4 regions of the Billgrantia antri genome follow, and region 4 is predicted to be linked to each of the others. Evidence: predicted binding sites of a transcription regulator. Region 4 holds the regulator's gene; each other region holds the start of a gene.

Region 1 (5,923 bases), 1.7 Mb from region 4:
CCCGCCAGGCACGGGCCGGCGTGCAGCCCAATGTCGAGGGGGCGCTGATCGTGCTGCTGGGGCTGGCGGCCTTCCTGGCACCATGGGAGGCGTTGCATCCCGTGGCAGCCCTGCTCACGCTGGCGGGGGGAGTGCTGGTGCTGTGGCGTATCCGCGGATGGCAGCCGATGAAGTGTCGCGACAGGCCGGACCTGCAGATGCTGATGCTGGGCTACGCCTGGCTCGCCATCGGGCTCATTCTTCTGGCCTATCGCTGGTGGGCGCCGGAGCATGCCAGCACGGCGCTGCACGCCTTTACCGTGGGAGCCTTGGGCACGCTTGCCAGTGGCATCATGCTGCGTCACGTAATCCTGCGGGCGAAGCGGCGCCCCGAACAGGAACCAGTATTGCTGCCGTTGGCCGGGCTGTTCGCGGTGGCGGCCGTGCTGCGGCTGTGGGCGGTCGAGGCCGGCAGTGCGGGGCTGACGCTGCTGTGGCTGTCGGCCGCCGCCTGGAGCCTGGGCTGGCTGCTGGTGGCCTGGCGGCTGGCCGCCTGGATCCCCAGGACGCAGCGTGACACGGGCAAACTTGACCCGGGGCAAGAGAGGGGCGAGCTGCCGAGACGACACCGGTAGCCGGTGTCATACTGACGGGCATTGAGCATGGCGTGCTCCATGCCGAGGATTCAAGAGGCTGTTCCGATCATGCAAGACGATCTGTTGTTCGACCGCCCGCTGGTGGAGAAGTACGACCGCCCGGGCCCCCGCTACACCTCCTATCCGACCGCGCCCCAGTTCCATACGGCCTTCGCCGAGGACGACTACCGCGCCGCCGCTGAGCGCAGCAACCGCGTTGCCGCGCCCAAGCCGCTGTCGGTCTACGTGCATATCCCATTCTGCAAGAGCCTGTGCTACTACTGCGCCTGCAACAAGATCATCACCCACAACACCGAGCGCGCGGCCGAATATCTCGACTGGCTGAAGCAGGAGATCCGCGTGCAAGGGGCGCTGTTCGACGAGACGCGGCGCATGACCCAGCTGCACTTGGGCGGCGGCACGCCCACTTACCTGAGCAATGCCCAGCTCGGCGAGCTGATGGCGGCCCTCGACGAGGCCTTCCACTTCGCCGAGCCCGAGGCGCGCGAGTTCTCGCTGGAGGTCGATCCTCGCACGGTCACGCCAGAGCAGATCCATGAGCTGAAAGCGCTCGGCTTCAACCGCCTGAGCTTCGGCGTGCAGGACTTCGACCCCGACGTGCAGAAGGCGGTCAACCGCGTGCAGAGCGAGGAGCAGGTGGTCGAGCTGGTCGCGGCGGCCCGCGAGGCCGGCTTCCAGTCGGTCAGTGTCGATCTGATCTACGGCCTGCCACTGCAGACGGTGGCCAGCTTCGATGCCACCCTGGCGAAGATCATCGCCCTGCGCCCCGACCGCATCGCCGCCTACAGCTACGCCCACCTGCCGGAGCTGTTCAAGGCCCAGCGCCTGATCCGCCCCGAGGACATGCCGCCGCCGGAGCGCAAGTTGGAGCTGCTGGAATTGACCATTCGCCGCCTGACCGCGGCCGGCTACGTCTACATCGGCATGGATCACTTCGCCCTGCCCGACGACGAGCTGAGCTTGGCCAGGGAAAACGGCACCCTGCAGCGCAACTTCCAGGGCTATTCCACCCACGCCGACTGCGACATGATCGGCCTGGGCATCACCTCCATCGGCAAGGTCGGCGACAGCTACAGCCAGAACGTCAAGGAGACCGCCCAGTACCAGGCGCATCTCGAGGCGGGGCGGCTGCCGGTGATGCGCGGCTACCGGCTGAATGACGACGACCGCCTGCGCCGCGACGTGATCAACGCCTTGATGTGCCATGGGCGCATCGATTTCGCCGCCATTGAGGCGCGCCACGACGTCGTTTTCCGCGACTATTTCGCCGATGCGCTCGCACAGCTCGAGGAGATGCAGGCCGACGGCCTGCTGACGATCAGTGACGGCGCGATCGAGGTGCTGCCCGCAGGGCGGCTGATGATGCGCAACATGGCGATGGCCTTCGACGCCTACCTCAAGCCCGAGGAGAACCGCTACTCACGTACGGTTTGACGAGCTTGAGTTGCAGTCAAACAAACGGCGCCCCACGGGGCGCCGTATGCGTTTCGGCGGGTGTGTATAGGAAGCGCAGACAGTTGTGCAGTGCTTCCTCAACTGGCCCGTTCGAACAGCAAGTTGTTCTCCAGATGGATGTGTTCCATCAGGTCCTCACGGAACTCTCGCAGGCCGGTGTAGAGCGCCCGCCAAGTAGTGCAGGCGCCCTTGGGCGGGGTGATGTCATCGGTCAGCCGCATCACTTGCTCGAGGTTCACGCCATGATCGTCGTGCTCGTGGCGCATCACTGCGATCGGCCCCTGGGCCTGCGCACCCATGCCGTTGCGCAGCATGGGGAACAGGATCTGCTCCTCCTTCTGCATGTGGCTCTCCATTTCCTGATAAATCACTAGCAGCAGGTCGGCCAGCCCGTTGGGGCAGCTGTCTCTCTCACCGTGAACCTGCTCGACTCGGCGCGCCATGCGGATCAGCTCGGGGAGTTGCTCACGATGCACGTCGTGATAGCGGGTGAGGATGTGGTCGATCAGCTCGTCGTTGCTGGCTTCGCGCCAGTCGCGCTGCTCGCTGCTGACGGCTGGCAGCGCCTCGAGTTCGGCGACCAGCTTGTCGACATGCAGGCCGGCGCGCTCGGCGGCCTGGCTCAGGCTGATGCGGCCACCACAGCAGAAATCGATGTGATGGGCATGGAAGATACGAGTCGCACCGGGAAGCGATAGGGCGATGCGGCCAACGGTCTGTTCCTGCAGGTTCATACGGCATACCTCATTGAATGTCTCTCAGACAGAGCAATCGCCGTGCCACTTATCTGGGTTTTGTTTATCAATGACTTGCCGTTCAAATGGTAAATTTCACCTTGCTGGAGTAAGGTTATTTTTACCTTCCAGGGTGATAACTACCATGCTTGACGACTCGCTTCTCGCCGACCTTGCCGCCGACCTGCCCAGCGTGGTGCGCCTGCAGCGCCTGGTACGTACCCTGCGTGAGAGCTTCCGCTGCGGCGCGGTATGCCTGCTGCGGTTGCAGGATGACGTGCTGGCGCCGGTGGCGGTGGAGGGTCTGGTACGCGAAGCGCTGGGACGACGCTTCGAGGTGGCTCGCCACCCGCGCCTGGCGGCACTACTCGCCAGCCGCCGCTCGACCCTTTTCCCGTCGGACTCGGCCCTGCCCGACCCCTACGACGGCCTGGTCGAGCAACAGCCGGGGGAGCCGCTCCACGTGCACGACTGCATGGGCATCAGCCTGCATGTCGAAGGTGAGACGTGGGGCGTGCTGACGCTGGACGCCCTGGTGGCTGGTACCTTCGACGAGGCGTCCCGCCTCTTGCTGGAGCGTTATGCGCTGCTGGTCGAGGCAGCCGTGCGGGTTTCGCGCCTAGAGCAGGAGGTGCGCGCGCTGCGCATGGCGCGTCAGGATGCGCTGGCTCATGTCGCAGTGGGAGAGGGCAGTGAGATCCTCGGCCACAGTGCGGTGCTGCAGCGCCTGCTGCATGAGCTCGACGTGGTGGCGGAGTCGGACCTGCCGGTACTGCTGATGGGGGAGACCGGCGTGGGCAAGGAGCTGTTCGCACGGCGCCTGCATCAGCGTTCGCCGCGCCGACAGCAGCCGCTGGTGCAGGTCAACTGCGCAGCGCTGCCCGAGACCCTGGCCGAGAGCGAGCTGTTCGGCCACGTGAAGGGCGCTTTTTCCGGCGCCACGGCGGAGCGGGCGGGACGCTTCGAGGCTGCCGACGGCGGCACCCTGTTCCTCGATGAGGTGGGCGAGCTGCCGCTGCCGATCCAGGCCAAGCTGCTGCGAGCCCTGCAGAACGGCGAGGTGCAGCGCCTGGGGGAGGACACTCCGCGGCGAGTCGATGTGCGCATTATCGCTGCCACCAACCGTCAATTGGCCGAGAGTGTGCGTGACGGCCACTTCCGTGTCGACCTCTATCACCGCCTCTCGGTCTATCCGGTGGTGATCCCGCCGTTGCGCGAGCGCGACAGCGATGTGCTGGTGCTGGCCGGTCACTTCCTCGAGATCAACCGTGCCCGGCTCGGCGTTCGCAGCCTGCGACTCTCCAGCGAAGCCGAGGCGGCGCTGCTGGGCTACCACTGGCCGGGCAACGTGCGTGAGCTCGAGCACGTCATCAGCCGGGCGGCGATCAAGGCGCTGGGTCACGGTGCTCGACGCGACGACATCGTCACCCTGGAACCGGAGTGGCTCGACCTGCCTCATGGCGAAACGTTGAAAGCCGGTCGTGATGCGACCGAACACCCCCATGCTGAGACGAGCACCGGCGAGCCACTGCGCCATCAGGTCGAAGCCGCGCAGCGGCGGGCGATTCGCCAGGCCCTGGCGGTCTGCGACGACAACTGGGCGAATGCCGCCCGGAGGCTTGCCGTTGATCCCAGCAACCTGCACAAGCTGGCGCGTCGCTTGGGGATCAAATAGTTATCGCAATGCAAGGGCTAGCGTTAAAAATATAGTCTAGATGTGGTGCTTGATCCGGACTTCTTGGCTATATATGGTAGCCAAGGCCCCGGTCGGGGGCATTGGCACAGGCTTGACGCATATCAGTGCAGGCGCGCGGCGTCGAGCTTAGGATGATCGGTTTCATGGCCACCTGGCCGCACCGAATCCATGGGTTCGCTCCACTGGAGAGTCGCTATGCTTCCTCTTTCTCTGTCGCGCTTGCCACGCCCCCCGGCCCCGACTCGAATGATTCGTGCCATCGATCCCCGCGTACCGCTTGCGGTGAAGAGACAACTGGTCGAGCCGCTGCTCAACCGCACCTTCGCCGAACCCTTGGCCGAGGGCGAGTTCGACGCGCTCGAGGGGCGGCGCATTGCCCTGCATATCGAGGACCTGGGCGTGGCGCTGACGCTGACCCTCGAAGCGGAGCGCTTCCGGCTCAGCCCGGAGACGGGCGAAGCCACCATCCGTGGCGGCTGGCGCGAGTTCCTGTGCCTGGCGACCCGGCGCGAGGACCCCGACGCGCTGTTCTTCCAGCGTCGGCTGGTGATCGAGGGCGACACGGAGCTCGGGCTGATGGTCAAGAACCTGCTCGATGGTCGCGAGGAGGGGCTGGCCCAGGGACGACTCGGCGAATGGCTGGCGCGCTTCGAACGCATGGCGCGCCGGGAACATTGATTACTTGAACTTTTGACCCTTACTGGAGATCCCTGCATGAGTACTTCCACCAAGGCCGTCAAGACATCCAACGAGGTGCCTATGCAAGCGCCCTCACGCGATATCTGGGACTCCAAGTATCGCCTCAAGGATCGTCATGGACGCCCCGTCGACAAGGACGTGGCGGCGACCTGGGACCGCGTTGCGCGCGCCCTGGCCGCGGTGGAAGGCGACAAGGCCGATGAGTGGCTGCCCAAGTTCCGCTGGGCGCTGGAGAACGGTGCCATCCCCGCCGGGCGCATCATGTCCAACGCCGGTGCCGAGGACTACAAGCCGGCGGTGAGCCTGATCAACTGCACCGTCTCGCGCACCATCCGCGACTCCATGCACGACATCCTCTCTTCGGTGGTGGACGCCGGCATGACGCTCAAGGCGGGTTGCGGCATCGGCTACGAGTTCTCCACCCTGCGCCACAAGGGGGCCTTCGTTTTCGGTGCCGGCGCCGGCACCAACGGCCCGCTGGCGTTCATGGATATCTACGACAAGATGTGCTTCACGGTGGCCTCGGCGGGTGGTCGCCGCGGCGCCCAGATGGGCACCTTCGACGTCGGCCACCCCGACGTGAAGAGCTTCATCGAGGCCAAGCGCGAGGCCGGGCGCTTGCGTCAGTTCAACCTCTCGCTGCTGATCACCGACGAGTTCGTGGAAGCGGTGAAGAACGATGCCGACTGGCCCTTGGCCTTCCC
Region 2 (5,923 bases), 490 kb from region 4:
CGCCGGTGCTGGCACGCTTCGCCCTGACCTTCGGGCCCGCCGAGTACTTTGCGTTGTTCCTGCTGGCCTTTGCCACGCTGGGCGGCATCACCGGCAAGAACCCCGTCAAGACGGTGGTGGCGGCCTGCCTCGGGCTGATGGTGGCCACCGTGGGTATCGACAGTACCGGCGTGCAGCGCTATACCTTCGGCACCCTGGAACTTTACGAGGGCATCGACTTCATCATCGCCATCGTCGGGTTGTTCGCCATTTCGGAGCTGCTTTTCTTCATCGAGGAGCGAGCCGGCGGCGGCAAGGCAAAGATGGTCGTCAACAAGCTCAAGCTCTCCTGGGCCGACATTCGCAACATCCTGCCGTCGAGCCTGCGAGGCGGCGTCCTCGGCTTCATTGCGGGCGTGCTGCCCGGTGCCGGGGCCTCGCTGGGCAGCTTCATCGGCTATACGCTGGAGAAAAAAGCAGTGGGCAAGAAAGGCTACTTCGGCGAGGGCGACCCGCGCGGTGTGGCCGGCCCCGAGGCTGGCAATAACGGTGCCTCGAGCGGTGCCCTGGTGCCCATGCTGACGCTGGGCGTGCCGGGAAGCGGCACTACCGCGGTGCTGCTGGCGCTGCTGATCTCGCTCAATATCACCCCCGGGCCATTGATGTTCACTCAGAACGCCGACATCGTCTGGGGCGTGATCGCGGCACTTCTGATCGGCAACTTCCTGCTGCTGATACTCAACATCCCGCTGGTGGGCATCTTCGTCAAGCTGTTGTCGGTGCCGCCGATGTTCCTGCTGCCATGCGTGACGATGATTGCCTTCGTGGGTATCTACTCGATCAGCAATACCACTTTCGACCTCTACTTCATGGTGGCCTTCGGGGTTGCCGGCTATGTACTGCGCAAGTTGGATATTCCGCTGGTGCCGATCATCCTCGGCCTGCTGCTGGGGCCGGAGATGGAGAAGAACCTCAGTCACGCCATGGGCATTTCCGACGGCGACTGGAGCATCCTGTGGGGAAGCGGCCTGGCCATCGGGCTGTGGGTGTTCGCCGGCCTGGGCCTGATCCTGCCCTATATCGTCGGGCCCATCCTGCGTCGCCGCATGAAGGTGACGACCGCCGCTGCGGCTGGCAATCCGGAGGGCGATTGAGACCTAGGTGTCGTCCCGGGAAGAGATGACCGGGCCAGTATCCAGCCGTCACCAGGGGCGCCGAGCGATCGGCGCCCCTGTTTGCGTTCAGGGAGGGGGCATGCACCGGCTTGGTGCCTGCGAGCGGTGCAGGCGTTCCTTAGCAGCGCAACCTCGTTTCTTTCCATGCACGGCTGCGGTGCGCCAGGCGGATGACCGCACGAGCAAGCCAAGCGTAATCGATTGTAGGAAAAGCGTTCTTCGGATTTTGTCGCACGATGGCGCAAGCGTTGCATAGACAGGAAGCCTAGTGCTGCACGGCCACTACCGGTCGTGCATGAACTTCACAACAAGTCCCTCCCGCAGGAGGGCGCAAGGAGGTTCGAGTGAACGCTTCCCGTCGCATCATGCCTTATCCGCTTCGTTCTACCGCCGCAGCGCTGCTGTCGGTTGCCGCCCTTGGCTTCGCCAGCCACGCCGTGGCCCAGCAAGAGCCCATCAAGGTGGGTATCCTGCACTCGCTGTCCGGCACCATGGCGATCAGCGAATCGACCCTAAAGGACACCGTCGAGATGCTGATCGCGCAGCAGAACGAGCAGGGCGGTCTGCTGGGACGTCAGCTCGAGGCGGTGGTGGTCGACCCGGCCTCCAACTGGCCGCTGTTCGCCGAGCGTGCCCGTGAGCTGCTTGAGCAGCATGAGGTGGACGTGGTCTTCGGCAACTGGACCTCGGTGTCGCGCAAGGCCGTGCTGCCGGTATTCGAGGAGCTCAATGGCCTGCTGTTCTATCCGGTGCAGTACGAGGGCGAGGAGTCATCCGAGAACGTCTTCTACACCGGCGCGGCGCCCAACCAACAGGCCATACCGGCGGTGGAGTATCTGCTCAACGAAGTGGGCGTGGAACGCTTCGCACTGCTCGGCACCGATTACGTCTACCCACGCACGACCAATCGTATCCTCGAAGCCTTCCTCAAGGAGGAGCACGGCATCGCCGATGAGGACATCATGATCAACTACACGCCATTCGGTCACTCCGACTGGCAGAACATCGTCGCCGAGGTGCGCCGCTTCGGCAGCGAGGGCAAGAAGACCGCGGTGATATCGACTATCAACGGTGATGCCAACGTGCCGTTCTATCGCGAGCTGGCCAACCAGGGCATCGATGCCGCCGACATTCCGGTCATTGCCTTTTCGGTGGGCGAGCAGGAACTCTCCGGCATCGATACCGGCCCGCTGGTCGGTCACCTGGCGGCATGGAACTACTTCATGAGCGTGGATAGCGATGCCAACTACGACTTCATCGACGCCTGGATCGACTACACCGGCGATGAGGAAGCGGTAACCAACGACCCCATGGAAGCGCACTACATCGGCTTCAACATGTGGGCCGAGGCGGTGCGCAAGGCCGGCACCACCGAGGTCGATACGGTCAAGGACGCCATCATCGGCGTGACCGTGCCCAATCTGACCGGCGGCTATGCGGCGATGATGCCCAACCATCACATCACCAAGCCGGTGCTGATCGGCGAGGTGCAGGACAACGGCCAGTTCGACATCGTCTGGCAGACCCCCTCCACCGTGGCAGGCGATGCCTGGTCCGACTACCTGCCCGGCTCGCGTGACCTGATCTCCGACTGGCGCAAGCCCATGGAGTGCGGCAACTTCAACGTGGCCAGCGGCAGCTGCGGCGGAAGCACCGCCGCCGAAGAGGCCGAAGCGGCACTTGCCGAGTAAGACCTGCATAGCCCCCGCTGCCATGCAGCGGGGGAGCGCGCCTTCTCTACCGATCCCGAGGAATTCCCTAATGCGATATCCCCCCATGCCCGGGCCAGCGGCGGTCGGGGCGAGGGCCGGCAGCGCTGCCGAAGACAGCGAGCCCATGCACGCTGCAACGAGGGGCTCGTGGCTGATGGTTCTCGTTCTGGCCCTCGCATTCGTGCTTGGCCTTACATTGACCGCTCCCGTCTCCGCGCAGGAGGCTGAAGGGGCCGACGATACAGCGGCACAGGCGCTTCTCGAGGCGCTGGACGTGTCGTCGTTTTCCGCCAAGGGCGAAGCCATCGAGGCCATCGTGCGCAGCGACGATCCCCGCGCACGGGATTGGCTCCAAGCCTTGCTCGATGGCCGCCTGCAGCGCACCGACGACGGTCGCTTCGTGGTCGCGCTCGACAACTCGGGCCGCCAGTGGCCGGTCGAGGACGCCCTGACCGGCGAGGCGTTGGGCGAGATGTCGCGCCGTGACCTGGAGCGGATGGGCATCAACAACGCGCTGCGCAACCAGCTGCGCAGTGCCATCGCAGTGGTCGATCTCTATGCTGCCGATGTCGGGTTGCGTCGCGCTTCGGCCGAGCGCCTGCTGGGCGAGGTCGATGGCGACCTGGCCGGCCCCCTGGCCGAGGTGATCGAGGAGGAGCCGGATGCCAGGGTGCAAGAGCGGTTGATCCAGGCGCTGGCCATTTACCGCCTGGAGCAGGGCGAGTTCGCGGCGATAGACGATCTGCGCGGCAGCCTGCACCCCCGGGTGCGGGTCGCTCTCAATCGCGTACTCAACAGTGACGATCCTGCCTTGGTCGATGGCGCCCGCGAGGCGTTGAACAGCATCGAGCAGATGCTCAAGGTCAACCGCGCGGTCGAGACCCTCTACTTCGGCCTGTCGCTGGGCTCGGTGCTGGTACTCGCCGCCATTGGCCTGGCGATCACCTTCGGCGTGATGGGCGTGATCAACATGGCGCATGGCGAGCTGATCATGCTCGGCGCCTACACCACCTGGGCCATGCAGCAACTGCTGCCGGGCCAGCCGGGGCTGGCGTTGATCCTGGCGATTCCCGCCGGCTTCCTGGTCGCGGCGCTGGCGGGTATCGCCATCGAGCGCGGCGTCATCCAGTTCCTCAAAGGTCGGCCGCTGGAGACGCTCTTGGCGACCTTCGGTATCAGCCTGATCCTGCAGCAGCTGGTGCGTACCGTGATTTCGCCGCTCAACCGCACCGTCATCACGCCTGAGTGGATGAGCGGCTCCATCGCCATCAACGATGCGCTCTCTCTCACGCTCAACCGCATGGTGGTGCTTGGCTTCGCCCTGGTGGTGTTCGCCGCACTGGTGCTGATCATGCGCCGCACCCGGCTTGGGCTGGAGGTGCGGGCGGTGACCCAGAACCGCGCCATGGCGCGTTCGATGGGCATTCGCGCCACGCGGGTCGACATCCTGACCTTCGCCCTGGGCTCCGGCGTGGCGGGGCTGGCCGGCGTGGCGCTGTCCCAGCTCACCAACGTGGGGCCCAACCTGGGCCAGAACTATATCATCGACTCCTTCATGGTGGTGGTCTTCGGCGGCGTGGGCAACCTGTGGGGCACCCTGGTGGCGGGGCTGTCGCTCGGCGTCATCAACCAGGTGCTGGAACCCTGGGCCGGGGCCGTAATGGCCAAGATCATCGTGCTGGTGTTCATCATCCTGTTCATTCAAAAGCGCCCCCGCGGACTCTTCCCGCAGAGGGGCCGGGCGGCGGAGGGCTGATCCATGCAATCGAGATCGTGGCTGATGCGGCCGTTCGGCGAGCGCTCGACGCTGATCTTCATTGCTGTGCTGCTGGCAGCGATGGCGCTGGTGACGCTGCTGCACCTGGCCGTGCCACCGGGGCACTCGCTCCATGTCAGCGCTTATACCGTTAACTTGTTCGGCAAGTACCTGAGCTACGCCCTACTGGCGGTGGCGGTGGACCTGGTGTGGGGCTCTCTCGGTATTCTCAGCCTGGGCCATGGCGCCTTCTTCGCCCTGGGCGGCTATGCCATGGGCATGTACCTGATGCGCCAGATCGGCGACCGCGGCGTCTACGGCCACCCGGTGCTGCCCGACTTCATGGTGTTCCTCAACTGGGACAGCCTGCCCTGGTACTGGCATGGCTTCGACATGGCCGGATTTGCCTTCCTGATGGTGCTGTTGGCGCCGGGAGCGCTGGCGCTGATATTCGGCTTCCTGGCGTTTCGCTCGCGGGTCACCGGGGTCTATCTGTCGATTATCACCCAGGCGCTGACCTTCGCCCTGATGCTGGCCTTCTTCCGCAACGAGATGGGCTTCGGCGGCAACAACGGGCTGACCGATTTCCGTGAGATTCTCGGTTTCAACCTGCGCAGCAGCGAGACTCGCCTGGGGCTGTTCCTGGCCAGTGGCGTGGCGCTGGCAGTGGGCTACTTGCTTTGCCGGGCGATCGTCACCAGCAAGCTGGGCCGGGTGTGCGTGGCGACCCGCGATGCCGAGGCGCGCACGCGCTTCCTCGGCTACCGGGTCGAGCGCTTCCAACTGTTCGTGTTCGTGGTCTCGGCCATGCTGGCGGGCCTGGCCGGGGCGCTCTACGTGCCCCAGGTGGGGATCATCAACCCCAGCGAGTTCTCGCCGCTGTTTTCCATCGAGATCGTACTGTGGGTGGCGCTGGGCGGTCGGTCGACCCTCTATGGCGCGGTGATCGGGGCGATCCTGGTCAACTATGCCAAGACGGTGTTCACCGGGGCAATGCCGGATGCCTGGCTGTTTGCCCTGGGCGGGCTCTTCGTGCTGGTCACGGTGTTCCTGCCGCGTGGTGTAGCGGGGCTGCTGTCGCTGCGGCTGCGCCGCCGTCGTGACGCTGACGCTTCGTTTTCCGCCAAGGAGGCTTCGGCATGAGCATTTTGCGTTCCCTGGCCAGCCGTGATCGGGTATTCGATTTCCTGGTCCCCGTAGAGTCGCCGGTTGACGTGCGACACGGGCCGATCCTCTACCTGGAGGACGTGACGGTCAGCTTCGACGGCTTCAAGGCGATCAACGACCTCAATCTGACCATC
Region 3 (5,923 bases), 1.9 Mb from region 4:
GCGCAGCAGCCGGTCACGCGGTTCCATCTCTACCAGCAGCTCCACCGACGACAGCGGCGTCACCGTATAGTCGATCGTCACCACAGCGCCGCCGAGCAGCGCCAGCCTCACTTCGCGCTGGGTGTACGGGTGCTGATCGTCGCGCGCCTTGGCCAGCACCTCGCCCATGCCGTCGTCCTCGGCCAGCAACGTTGCCAGACCAAGCCCCTTCACCCGGCCCAGGCTGACCGCCAGCAGGGCTTCGGCCGCCGGATTCATCCAGCTCAACCGCAGCTCATCGTCGAGCAGCAGCACCGCGGTGGTGAGGTGTTCCATCAGGCGTCGATACATTTACCACCTTCCCCTCGGTGAATGCTGGAGCGCATGGGCAGCCCCTGCATCGTCATGGCGCATCGACGGAGATCGCCGCTGCACCGTCTCGATACCGGGCAGCGCCCGGGGCGGGACATGTCTATCTAGAAGCCAAGCAAGAAGCGCGCCAACCCCTCTCGGTACGGTATGGCGCCGTTTCGGGGCGACGATCCGACTCACTTATGCACTATAATGGTGCATGAGTGAAAAAACTGCCATGTCAGGGGGCATGGCTCCTTGCTCTCATGGTGCAGCCATCGACATGAGGGAAGCCGGAAGGTGAAAACCGCGTCAGTCGGCACGCTGCACGTACAGCGAGACCGGCGCGCTACGATGGCGCACTTGCCCCTGGGCGTCGAGCAGCTCTGCCTGCAGCACGTATTGCCCACGGTCGAGATTGGCCAGCATGAAGGCATGGGTATGCATGGGGGTCTGACTCACCCGGCCGTCGACCAGCAGTCGAACGCTGTGGTCGGGACGCAGCTCGGGCTCGATGGCCAGCTCCACTTGCAGGTTGCCGGCATAGCTCGCGGGAAGGTCCGCCCCATGCTGCGGCGAGCGGATACGAAAGGTGTCGTAGGGCATGAAGGGCTGGCCAGGCGGCTCGCCCATGCGTGGAGCTACGCCATCGACGCGCGGCGGTGCCGCCTGCCCTCCCTCGATGCCCGGTATCACGGTCAGCGGCGCCAGCTCGACCGGCTCGCCGCCACGACCGGGATCGTCGGTGAAGATCACGTTGCCCTGCGCATCGGTGGTGCGATAGATCGTCGTGGCCAGTGCGGCCTGAGCCAGTGCCAAGCCCAGCAGAATCAGCACGATCGCCTTGCCCATGAGGACTCTCCCTTGACGGCGACCCGCTCTTCGCTGACGGTCGTCCGGTGCCAGTGAACGTGTTTCCCCCGCGAACGTTTCGCATCCCAGTGTACGACAAAAAAGGGCCCCGCGATGCGGAGCCCCTGGTGGCAAACCGGTGGCAGGCCACCGGATGCGGCTGCTTAGCAGCTGTAGTACATGTCGAACTCGATCGGATGCGTGGTCATGCGGATACGCTCGACGTCTTCCATCTTCAGCTCGATGTAAGCATCGATCATGTCGTCGGTGAACACGCCGCCCTCGGTGAGGAAGGCACGATCCTTGTCCAGGGCTTCCAGCGCTTGATCCAGGCTGTGGGCCACGGTCGGCACTTTCTTGCCCTCTTCCGGCGGCAGGTCATAGAGGTTCTTGTCCATGGCATCGCCGGGGTGAATCTTGTTCTTGATGCCGTCGATACCGGCCATCAGCATCGCGGCGAAGCACAGGTAGGGGTTGGCGGTCGGGTCCGGGAAGCGAAGCTCGACGCGCTTGCCCTTGGGGCTCGCGGTATACGGAATGCGGATGGAGGCCGAGCGGTTGCGAGCACTGTAGGCCAGCATTACCGGCGCCTCGAAGCCCGGCACCAGACGCTTGTAGGAGTTGGTCGAGGCGTTGGCGAAGGCGTTCAGCGCACGCGCGTGCTTGATGATGCCGCCGATGTAGTACAGGGCCATTTCGGAGAGGCCGGCATACTGATCGCCCGCGAACTGGTTCTGACCATCTTTCCAGAACGACTGGTGCACGTGCATGCCGCTGCCGTTGTCGCCGACCAGCGGCTTGGGCATGAAGGTCGCGGTCTTGCCGTAGGCGTGGGCCACGTTGTGGATGACGTACTTCAGCTCCTGGACTTCGTCGGCCTTCTTCACCAGGGTGTTGAACTTGACGCCGATCTCGTTCTGACCGGCGTTGGCCACCTCGTGGTGGTGCACCTCGACGGTCTGGCCGATGGCTTCCAGGGTGTTGCACATGGCGCCGCGAATGTCATGGAAGCTGTCGACCGGGGGCACCGGGAAGTAGCCGCCCTTGACCCGCGGACGGTGCGCCAGGTTGCCGCCCTCGAGCTGGCGATCGGTGGCCCAGGCACCTTCCTCGGAGGTGATCTTGTACATGGCACCTTCGATATCGGCCTTCCAGTGCACTTCGTCGAAGATGAAGAACTCGGGCTCGGGACCGAAGAAGGCGGTGTCGCCCAGGCCGGTGGACTGCAGGTAGGCCTCGGCGCGCTTGGCGATGGAGCGCGGGTCGCGCTCGTAGCCCTGCATGGTAGCCGGCTCGATGATGTCGCAACGCAGCACCAGCGTGGCGTCCTCGGTGAACGGGTCGAGGAAGGCGGTACCGTCTTCGGGGCGCAGGATCATGTCGGACTCGTTGATGCCCTTCCAGCCGGAGATGGAGGAGCCGTCGAACATCTGGCCGTTCTCGAAGAATTCCTCATCGACGTCACGGGCCGGAATGGTGACGTGCTGTTCCTTGCCCCGTGTGTCGGTGAAGCGCAGGTCGACCCACTTCACATCATGTTCTTCGATCAGGGCGAGAGTCTTGGCTGACATTTGTGTCCTCCGTTGAGCTGTGGCTCGATTCGTTTGGCTGAAGTCCACTGGCGCTGGTGCGTCGCAGCGCCTGTTGTAACACGCTGTGGGCTGGCTGCCCACGTTCGCCATGCACAAGCATGGAGAGCTGTACCGACAAATGCAGGAGGCGTGCCAAACTTGCACCATCCAAGCTCATCAAAAAAATAACTTCTTGTTTTCAAGAAGAAATACTTTGCACCTCGCTTTATCTCACTGCACCAAGCGTGCTCGACGGAGACCTCGGCGGGCCGTTAGGAGGGAAAAAAGGCGCCATGATGGTGCAAGTGGCGCCTAGACGCACCGTAACAGTGCATGAAAGGACAGCGCGTTAGACGGTCTCGATCGACACGCGGGCCTGGCAGGCCCGCAGGCGCTCGAGCAGATCGGGCAACGCATCGCTGCCCAACTGCGGGTCGAAGCCGCCGATACGCTCGAACCATTCGCGTGCCACCCAGAAGGTATCCAGCGGAGAAGGCCGCTGGAGCAGCCACCACCAGCGCAGCCAGCTGTGACGCTGCACCGGCAGGACTGCCGCATCCCAGCCGTTGGCGAGTTCGAGATCGATCAACCGGTGGCTAAGCCAGTTGGCGGCACGACGATCTCCCAGCCCGGGAAAGAGCAGCACGTTGCCGCGGCTGGCAGCGACCGCGGCGTTGAACCGGCTGCCCAGGGTGGCGGAGCCGCACGATATCAGGATCGCCTGGTAGCGCTGGGCCAAGTCCGGCAGCCGGCGGTCCCCGGTGTCATCCACCAGCAGCAGCTCATACCCTCCCTGCCAATGCCGGGCGGCCTGCTCGAAGAGAACCAGGCTGCGCGGTAGCTTGGCTCCCGCAGCGCGTGCATCGAAAATGACACTGGCAAGGGTCATGTCAGCTCCACCGAGGCAGATAAGCACCCGACAGCCAATTGCGTTACGAACTGTGTAGATAAGTTTAGAAAAGTATCAAAAAAGTTCCCTTGCTGAATTTCCTCGCACCCGGCTGCCCCATTCCTGCCCGAGTCACCGGGAGGGGAACATGGTGCGAGCCGCCCAGGAATGATGGAGACCGCCACGCCCGGGACTGAGAAACACCTGATGATGCGGTAGAGCTATTCCCCTTCCCCGCTTACCTGTACAATGCGCCTCCACTCCCTACCCCGCGCCTAGGGTACGTCCTTTTCGATGTGTACATAGGTGCGCCCCTGTTGATGAGTCACACCTTATGAACACAGCTGTAACCCCCTCTCGCATCGAGAGTTTGCGCAATATTGCCATCATCGCTCACGTCGACCATGGCAAGACCACGCTGGTCGACAAGCTCTTGAGCCAGTCCGGCACGCTGGACCGCAAGGCCGAGGGTCAGGAGCGCATCATGGACTCCAACGACCAGGAGAAGGAGCGCGGCATCACCATCCTGGCCAAGAACACCGCGATCCGCTGGCAGGATGGCAACGGCCGCGACTTCCACATCAACATCGTCGACACCCCCGGACACGCCGACTTCGGCGGCGAGGTGGAGCGCGTGATGTCGATGGTCGACTCGGTACTGCTGCTGGTCGACGCCGTCGACGGCCCCATGCCGCAGACCCGTTTCGTTACCCAGAAGGCCTTCGCCCAAGGCCTCAAGCCGATCGTGGTGGTCAATAAGATCGACCGCCCCGGCGCTCGTCCCGACTGGGTCATCGACCAGATCTTCGACCTGTTCGACAACCTCGGTGCCACCGACGAGCAGCTCGACTTCCCGATCGTCTACTGCTCGGCGCTCAACGGCATCGCCGGCATGGATCCGGAGGCGCTGGCCGAGGACATGTCGCCCATGTTCCAAGCCATCGTCGACATCGTCGAGCCGCCGGCCGTTGAGCTCGACGGCCCGTTCCAGATGCAGATCTCGGCGCTGGACTACTCCAGCTACGTGGGCGTCATCGGCCTGGGTCGCATCAAGCGCGGCTCGGTCAAGCCCAACCAGCAGATCGCGGTGATCGGCACCGACGGCAAGACCCGCAAGGGCAAGGTCGGCCAGGTGATGACCCACCTGGGGCTGGAGCGCGTGCAGACCGAGCTCGCCACCGCCGGCGACATCGTCTGCATCACCGGCATCGACGAGCTCTCCATCTCCGACACCCTGTGCGACCCGGCCGCCGTCGAGGCGCTGCCGCCGCTGTCGGTGGACGAGCCCACCGTCTCCATGACCTTCCAGGTCAACGACTCGCCGTTCGCCGGCCGCGACGGCAAGTACGTCACCAGCCGCAACATCAAGGACCGCCTCGACCAGGAACTGATCCACAACGTGGCGCTGCGTGTCGAGCAGGGCGAGAGCCCGGAGAAGTTCAAGGTCTCCGGCCGCGGCGAGCTGCACCTCTCGGTGCTGATCGAGACCATGCGCCGTGAAGGCTTCGAGCTGGCGGTGGGTCGCCCCGAGGTGATCATCAAGGAGATCGACGGCATCAAGCAGGAGCCGTACGAAGAGGTCATCATCGACTGCGAGGAGCAGCACCAGGGCGCCATCATGGAGGAGCTCGGCTACCGCAAGGGCGAGCTGACCAACATGAACCCCGACGGCAAGGGCCGCGTGCGCCTCGACTTCATCATCCCCGCACGCGGGCTGATCGGCTTCCGCGGCCAGTTCCTGACCCTGACCTCGGGCACCGGCATCCTCACCAGCCGCTTCGACCACTATGGCCCGCTCAAGCCCGACGCCGCCATCGAGCGCCGTAACGGCGTGCTGGTGTCGATGGTCGACGGCAAGGCGCTGGCCTACGCGCTGTACGCCCTGCAGGAGCGCGGCAAGCTGATCATCGACCACGGCACCGAGGTCTACGAAGGCATGCTGGTGGGTATCCACAACCGCGCCAACGACCTGGTGGTAAACCCCACCAAGGGCAAGAAGCTCGACAACATGCGCGCCTCGGGCAACGACGAGAACATCGTGCTGACCCCGCCGGTGAAGTTCTCGCTGGAGCAGGCCATCGAGTTCCTCGACGACGATGAGCTGGTGGAGATCACCCCCAACCACATCCGCCTGCGCAAGAAGTTCCTCAAGGAGCACGAGCGCAAGCGCAACAAGAAGTAAGCCTCGCTCGCTTGTCAACGACACCCGCCACTCGGCGGGTGTCGTTGTTTTGCGGTACAAAAACCTGCTTGACCCTCACGCAACGTGAGCCTCCAAGCT
Region 4 (5,923 bases):
GATCAAGGCGTTTCACACCCAGGACGGCCTGGGCCTCAAGCTGCTGCGGCGCGCCGGCCTGCAGGTGGCCTTCCTGACCGGACGCGAGTCGCCGATGGTCAGTCACCGCGCCGCTGCCCTGGGCATCGACCATGTCTACCAGAGCTGCGAGGACAAGCTTGCCACCCTGCGCGAGCTGTGCACGCGCAAGGGTATCGAACTCGAACAGGTGGCCTACTGCGGCGACGACCTGCCCGACCTGGCCGCCATCCAGCGCGCCGGGGTTGGCATCACCGTCCCCAACACGCCGGTCTATATACGCGACATGGCCGACTACGTTACCGAACGCAGCGGCGGGCATGGCGCGGTGCGCGAGATCTGCGACCTGCTGCTCGAAGCGCAGGGGCATCGTGACGCGCTGATCGACACCTACCTCCACGGCAAGCGTTGAGGCCAACGGATATGCTGCGCCGGCTACCGCGCCCCTCGTTCCGTGCCTGGCTGTTCCTGCTGCTTCTGCTGCTCGGCGGCCTGATCGCCTGGCTGGATCCCTGGCAGGCCCCGGCACCCGGGCCGGTGCCCAGCGACGAGGCGGGCGAGCCCGACTATTTCCTTGAGCAGGCCCAGTTGACCCGCTTCGATGCCACCGGCCGCGCTCACCAGCGCCTGGAGAGCCCACGACTCGTCCATACCCCCCATGACGACGTCACCCGAGCCGTCGAGCCAGAGGCCCATCTGATCGACCGCGAGGGCCGACTGTGGGTGGCAAGCGGCACGGAAGGCCGCCTCGGCCCGGGCGGCAATCCGCTGACGCTCACCGGCGACGCCCGCCTGCTTGCCCCCGAGGAACGCTGGCAGCTCGACACCGAGACCCTGCACTTCGACGCCGACACGGGACACGCCTGGAGCGACACGCCTGCCCTGCTGCAGCAGCCACCACAGCGTATGCGCGGCGAACGTTTCGACGCCTGGATCCATGACAATCGGGCACGTTTGACCGACAATGTGCGCGGCCACCATGTGCCCGAAGGCACCCAGACGGACCAGGCCGACGCCGTCAACCTAGAGGATTTCACGCCATGACGCGATACAGGCTCCCGACCCTATGCCGGCCTCTCATCCTGATGCTGGCTGGTGCGGCGCTGCTCAGCCTGGCGGGCATGGATTCGGTCGTGGCACAGCAGCGCGACGCCGAACAGCCCATCGAGGTCGCGGCCGATCGACTCGAGCTCGACGACCAGGCCGGCACGGCGGTTTACACCGGTGATGTCGATATTCGTCAGGGCAGCATGCAGCTGACCGGTGACCGGGTCGAGTTCCAGCGCAATGAAGCCGGCGAGCTCTCGCGCGCCACAGCCTACGGTGAACGCGCCTACATCGAGCAGCAGCCCGATCCGGAGCAACCGGTCGTTCGCGGCTGGGGACGCAAGATCATCTACCATGTCGCCGAACGGCGAGTGGAACTGATCGACCGCGCCGAACTGCATCAGGGCGGCGACACCTTCGAAGGTGGCTATCTCGAATATTTCCTCGATCGCCGTGTCGTTCAGGCCCGCGCCCAGAGCGAGGGCGTCGAAGGCAGCCAGCGCATACGCATGACGCTGCAGCCGGAGCGCTGAGATGTCGATGAAGACCCTACATGCCCGGCATTTGGCCAAGAGCTACAAGCGCCGACGCGTGGTGCACGACATCAGCATCTCGATCGAGCAGGGCTGCGTGGTGGGCCTGCTCGGACCCAACGGGGCCGGCAAGACCACCTCGTTCTACATGATCGTCGGGCTGATAAAGGCCGATGCCGGCGACGTCTACATCGACGACCTGGATCTCTCCCACAGCGCCATGCACGAGCGCGCTCGCGCCGGTATCGGCTACCTGCCCCAGGAAGCCTCGATCTTTCGCAAGCTGTCGGTGGCCGACAACATCATGGCCATCCTCGAGACACGACGGGATCTCGACCGTCGTGGGCGACAGGCGAGGCTCGAGCAACTGCTGGAGGACTTCCACGTTACCCACATCCGCGACAACCTCGGCATGAGCCTGTCCGGTGGTGAGCGGCGACGCGTCGAGATCGCCCGGGCACTGGCCACCGAGCCGGCCTTCATTCTGCTCGATGAGCCCTTTGCCGGGGTCGATCCGATCTCGGTGGGGGAAATCAAGGGCATCATTCGCCAGCTCAAGGCACGTGATATCGGCGTACTGATCACTGATCACAACGTACGCGAAACGCTGGACATCTGCGACTCGGCCTATATCGTCGGCGACGGCCAGATCATCGCCGAAGGCGATGCCGAGGCCATTCTGGCCAACCGACGGGTCCGCGAGGTTTACCTCGGCGAGGACTTTCGTCTGTAGCTCACTCTGTCGCATTATGCAAGCCCCTAGACTGCATTAAAACATTCTAATCAGGGATAAAAACCCTTACTGGCATACATATTGCAGTCAACTCTCTTGCAAGTCGTGACCTTCCCGTCTAGGGTAGAGCTTTTCCGGCAGATGAGCGCCTACCTCTCATGGCCATGAAAGCATCCCTGCAACTGCGTGTCGGCACCCAGCTGACCATGACTCCCCAGCTGCAGCAGGCGATAGCCCTGCTGCAGCTTTCGACGCTCGACCTGCGCCAGGAGATCCAGCAGGCACTGGAATCCAACCCCATGCTGGAACTCGACGACGGCTTCGGTGAGCAGGCCGTCAGCGATACCCCAAGCGATGACTGGGCCAGCGAGATACCCAGCGAACTCTCCACCGACAGCGACTGGTCGGATACCTACCCCGATCACGGCACGAGTTCCGGTGGCATTACCGGCGAAGGCCCCGACTTCGAGCGCCAGGCCTCGGCGCAGACCCTGACCGGCCATTTGATCTGGCAATTGGCGATGACCGATCTGAGCGATCGCCAGCGCCTTATCGCCGAGAGCCTGATCGACGCCGTCGATGCCACCGGCTACCTGGCGCAACCCCTGGAGGAGATTCGCGACGGCCTGCGCCGGCAAGGCCTGGAGGGCCTGCCGACCCGGGAGGTCGAGCAGGTCCTGCTGCGCCTGCAACAGTTCGAACCGACCGGCGTGTTCGCCCGCGACCTGCGCGAGTGCCTGATGCTGCAGTTGGCCGCGATGCCCGATGACACGCCGCTGCTGCCCCAGACCCGCCGCCTGGTACGCCAGTTCCTCGAGGCCCTGGCCGCCGACGATCGTCGCCTGCTGAAGCGCCGCCTAGGGCTTGACGACGAATCTCTGGATCAGGTCATCGCCCTGGTTCGCTCGTTGGACCCCCGTCCCGGAAGCGCCTATGCCGAGGTCGGCAGTAGCTACGTCACCCCGGACCTAGTTGCTTACCATGACGAATCCGGCTGGCGCGTGGAACTTAACGCCGAGGCACTGCCACGTCTGCGTATCCAGCCCGACTACGTCGCCCTGGTACGGCGCGCGGACAAGAGCCAGGACAACCAGTTTCTCAAGGATCACCTGCAGGAAGCGCGCTGGCTGATGAAAAGCCTTGCCAGCCGCAACGACACCCTGCTGCGGGTGGGGCGAGAGATCATGGCACGCCAGATCGAGTTTCTCGAACAGGGCGAGGAGGGCATGAAGCCGCTGGTACTGGCCGACATCGCCCAGGCCGTCGAGATGCATGAGTCGACCATTTCGCGGGTGACGACGCAGAAGTTCATCCATACCCCCCGCGGGGTCTTCGAACTGAAGTACTTCTTCTCCAGCCATGTCGGCGGAAACGGTGACGGTGACGTGCATTCCAGCACGGCGATTCGCGCCCGCATCCGCAAGCTGATCGCCGATGAACCGCCGCGCAAGCCGCTCTCCGACAGCCGCTTGGTGGAGCTGCTGGGCGAGGATGGCATCCAGGTCGCTCGCCGCACGGTGGCCAAATATCGCGAAGCCCTGGGCATCCCCTCTTCGAGCGAACGCAAGCGTTTTCGCTGATACCGCGACGCAATGCTGATCCCCGGCAAACCCGCCATTCGAAGGGGTATGCAGGGCAGTAAAAAGGGTTACAATCGAGCTACCACCCGAAGGACGAAGGAGCTTGTCATGCAAGTCAACATCACCGGCCATCATGTTGAGCTGACCGATTCACTGCGTGACTACGTGAGCGAGAAGCTGAACCGCGTCCAGCGACACTACGACAACATCACCAACGTGCAGGTCACGCTCTCGATCGAGAAGGAGCGTCAGCAGGCCGCCTGCACGCTGCATGCCGCCGGCGCCGACCTTCACGCCGAAGCCTCCGATCAAGACATGTACGCCGCCATCGATGCGCTGACCGACAAGCTCGATCGTCAACTGGTCAAACACAAGGAAAAAGCCCAGGCTCGCGCCCAGGGCGCCGGCATTCGCTGAGTTGCCATGACACTGGAAACCATCCTGCCCCCGGAGCGAGCGCTGTTCGATGTTCCGGGAGGCAGCAAGAAGAGGGTGCTGGAGTTCTTCAGCACCTTCATTGCGCAGAACACTCCGAGCCTCGACAGTCAGGAGGTCTTCGGCAGGCTAGTCGGTCGCGAGAGGCTGGGCAGCACCGGCATCGGCAATGGCGTGGCAATCCCCCATGCCCGAAGCCCGCACTGTCACAGCCCGGTGGCGGCGTTTCTCAAGCTGGCCGAGCCGATCGACTTCGATGCCATCGACGGCGAGCCGGTCGACCTGGTCTTCGTGCTGCTGGTCCCCGAAGAGGCCGACGATACGCACCTGTCGCTGCTGAGCCAGGTAGCCGGCGTGATGAACGATGCCGAGACGCGCGCCCAGCTGCGAAAATGCGCTAGCCAGCGCGAACTCCACGAGCGCCTTATCGAAGCGATTCGACGACAGTCCTCGGGCTGAATTGAACGATTCACCGTTTCGGCCAGCCCTGATCAGGAGACCCCTCATGCAGCTTGTGATCATCAGCGGCCGCTCCGGCTCCGGCAAGTCGATCGCACTGCAGGCGCTCGAGGACATCGGCTACTACGCCATCGATAACCTCCCGGCGATGCTGCTCGGCTCCTTGGTGGATGAGCTACGCAACTCACCCACGATCCAGACTTCGATCGCGGTGAGCATTGATGCTCGCAACCTGCCTCATGCCCTTGAACGCTTCCCGCGTCTGCTGGAAGAGCTGCGTACCAATCAGGTCGACTGCCAGATCGTCTACCTGACGACCGACGCCCGCATCCTTCTCGAACGCTACTCTGCCACCCGGCGGCGCCACCCCCTGACCCGCGGTCGGGACATGACCCTGAACGAAGCCATCGAGTCGGAAGACGCGACCCTCAGCGACATTCGCAACCTGGCGGATCTGATCATCGACACCTCACGGCTGTCGGTGCATGACCTACGCGGGCGCATCACCGAGCAAGTGGCCAGCCACCGCGCCGACCAACTGACCCTGACGGTGGAGTCGTTCGGCTTCAAGGGTGGCGTGCCGCTCGATGCCGATATCGTTTTCGATGCACGCTGCCTGCCCAACCCCTACTGGGATCCGCGCCTGCGCTCCGCTACTGGCCGGGAACCCAGCATCGTGGAGTTCCTTGAGCAGTACCCGCTGGTACAACAGATGCTCGACGACATCATCGCCTGGATCGAACGCTGGTTGCCGGCCTATCGCGACACCCACCGCAGCTATTTGACCGTTGCCATCGGCTGCACCGGTGGCCAGCACCGCTCGGTTTATCTCGCCGAGCGTCTCGCGCATCACCTCGCGCAGCAGCAGCCGGACGTACGCCTTCGCCACCGCGAACTCGGCATTCATACACCGGTCACTCCCGCCCGTGGAAAGACCGCAGAGACATCAGACAGCAAGGAAACCTGAGTGTGCCCTGCCGCAAGCTGACCCTGACCAACAAACGCGGTCTTCATGCCCGAGCTGCCACCAAGCTGGTGCAGTGCTGTCAGCCTTTCGATGCGCGCGTGCTCGTCAACCGAGGGCCGCAGCAGGCCGACGCCAGCAACATCATGGCGCT

Evidence for each region. Region 4 encodes sigma-54, which starts transcription at its own class of promoters, with help from an activator protein. Its sites were predicted from a motif close to TGGCACNNNNNTTGCTNT; they were not measured.
Region 1: the regulator sigma-54 is predicted to act here: its motif matches at 2,855-2,872, upstream of ytfE (iron-sulfur cluster repair protein YtfE).
Region 2: the regulator sigma-54 is predicted to act here: its motif matches at 1,392-1,409, upstream of urtA (urea ABC transporter substrate-binding protein).
Region 3: the regulator sigma-54 is predicted to act here: its motif matches at 2,892-2,909, upstream of glnA (glutamate--ammonia ligase).

The regions. Positions count from the first base shown of each region.
Region 1 covers NZ_CP053383.1:150,627-156,549, forward strand. The annotation lists gene HNO53_RS00705 (NnrS family protein) at 1-614, shown strand, start outside; gene hemN (oxygen-independent coproporphyrinogen III oxidase) at 684-2,069, shown strand; gene ytfE (iron-sulfur cluster repair protein YtfE) at 2,168-2,824, opposite strand; gene norR (nitric oxide reductase transcriptional regulator NorR) at 2,970-4,499, shown strand; gene ubiT (ubiquinone anaerobic biosynthesis accessory factor UbiT) at 4,716-5,198, shown strand; gene HNO53_RS00730 (adenosylcobalamin-dependent ribonucleoside-diphosphate reductase) at 5,235-5,923, shown strand, end outside.
Region 2 covers NZ_CP053383.1:2,497,480-2,503,402, reverse strand. The annotation lists gene HNO53_RS11660 (tripartite tricarboxylate transporter permease) at 1-1,133, shown strand, start outside; gene urtA (urea ABC transporter substrate-binding protein) at 1,520-2,845, shown strand; gene urtB (urea ABC transporter permease subunit UrtB) at 3,021-4,622, shown strand; gene urtC (urea ABC transporter permease subunit UrtC) at 4,626-5,765, shown strand; gene urtD (urea ABC transporter ATP-binding protein UrtD) at 5,762-5,923, shown strand, end outside.
Region 3 covers NZ_CP053383.1:345,607-351,529, reverse strand. The annotation lists gene glnL (nitrogen regulation protein NR(II)) at 1-330, opposite strand, end outside; gene HNO53_RS01635 (DUF4124 domain-containing protein) at 643-1,182, opposite strand; gene glnA (glutamate--ammonia ligase) at 1,347-2,753, opposite strand; gene HNO53_RS01625 (glycosyltransferase family protein) at 3,103-3,642, opposite strand; gene typA (translational GTPase TypA) at 3,977-5,824, shown strand.
Region 4 covers NZ_CP053383.1:2,985,668-2,991,590, forward strand. The annotation lists gene HNO53_RS13875 (KdsC family phosphatase) at 1-430, shown strand, start outside; gene lptC (LPS export ABC transporter periplasmic protein LptC) at 442-1,062, shown strand; gene lptA (lipopolysaccharide transport periplasmic protein LptA) at 1,059-1,598, shown strand; gene lptB (LPS export ABC transporter ATP-binding protein) at 1,606-2,331, shown strand; gene HNO53_RS13895 (RNA polymerase factor sigma-54) at 2,490-3,911, shown strand; gene hpf (ribosome hibernation-promoting factor, HPF/YfiA family) at 4,020-4,328, shown strand; gene ptsN (PTS IIA-like nitrogen regulatory protein PtsN) at 4,335-4,805, shown strand; gene rapZ (RNase adapter RapZ) at 4,852-5,772, shown strand; gene HNO53_RS13915 (HPr family phosphocarrier protein) at 5,775-5,923, shown strand, end outside.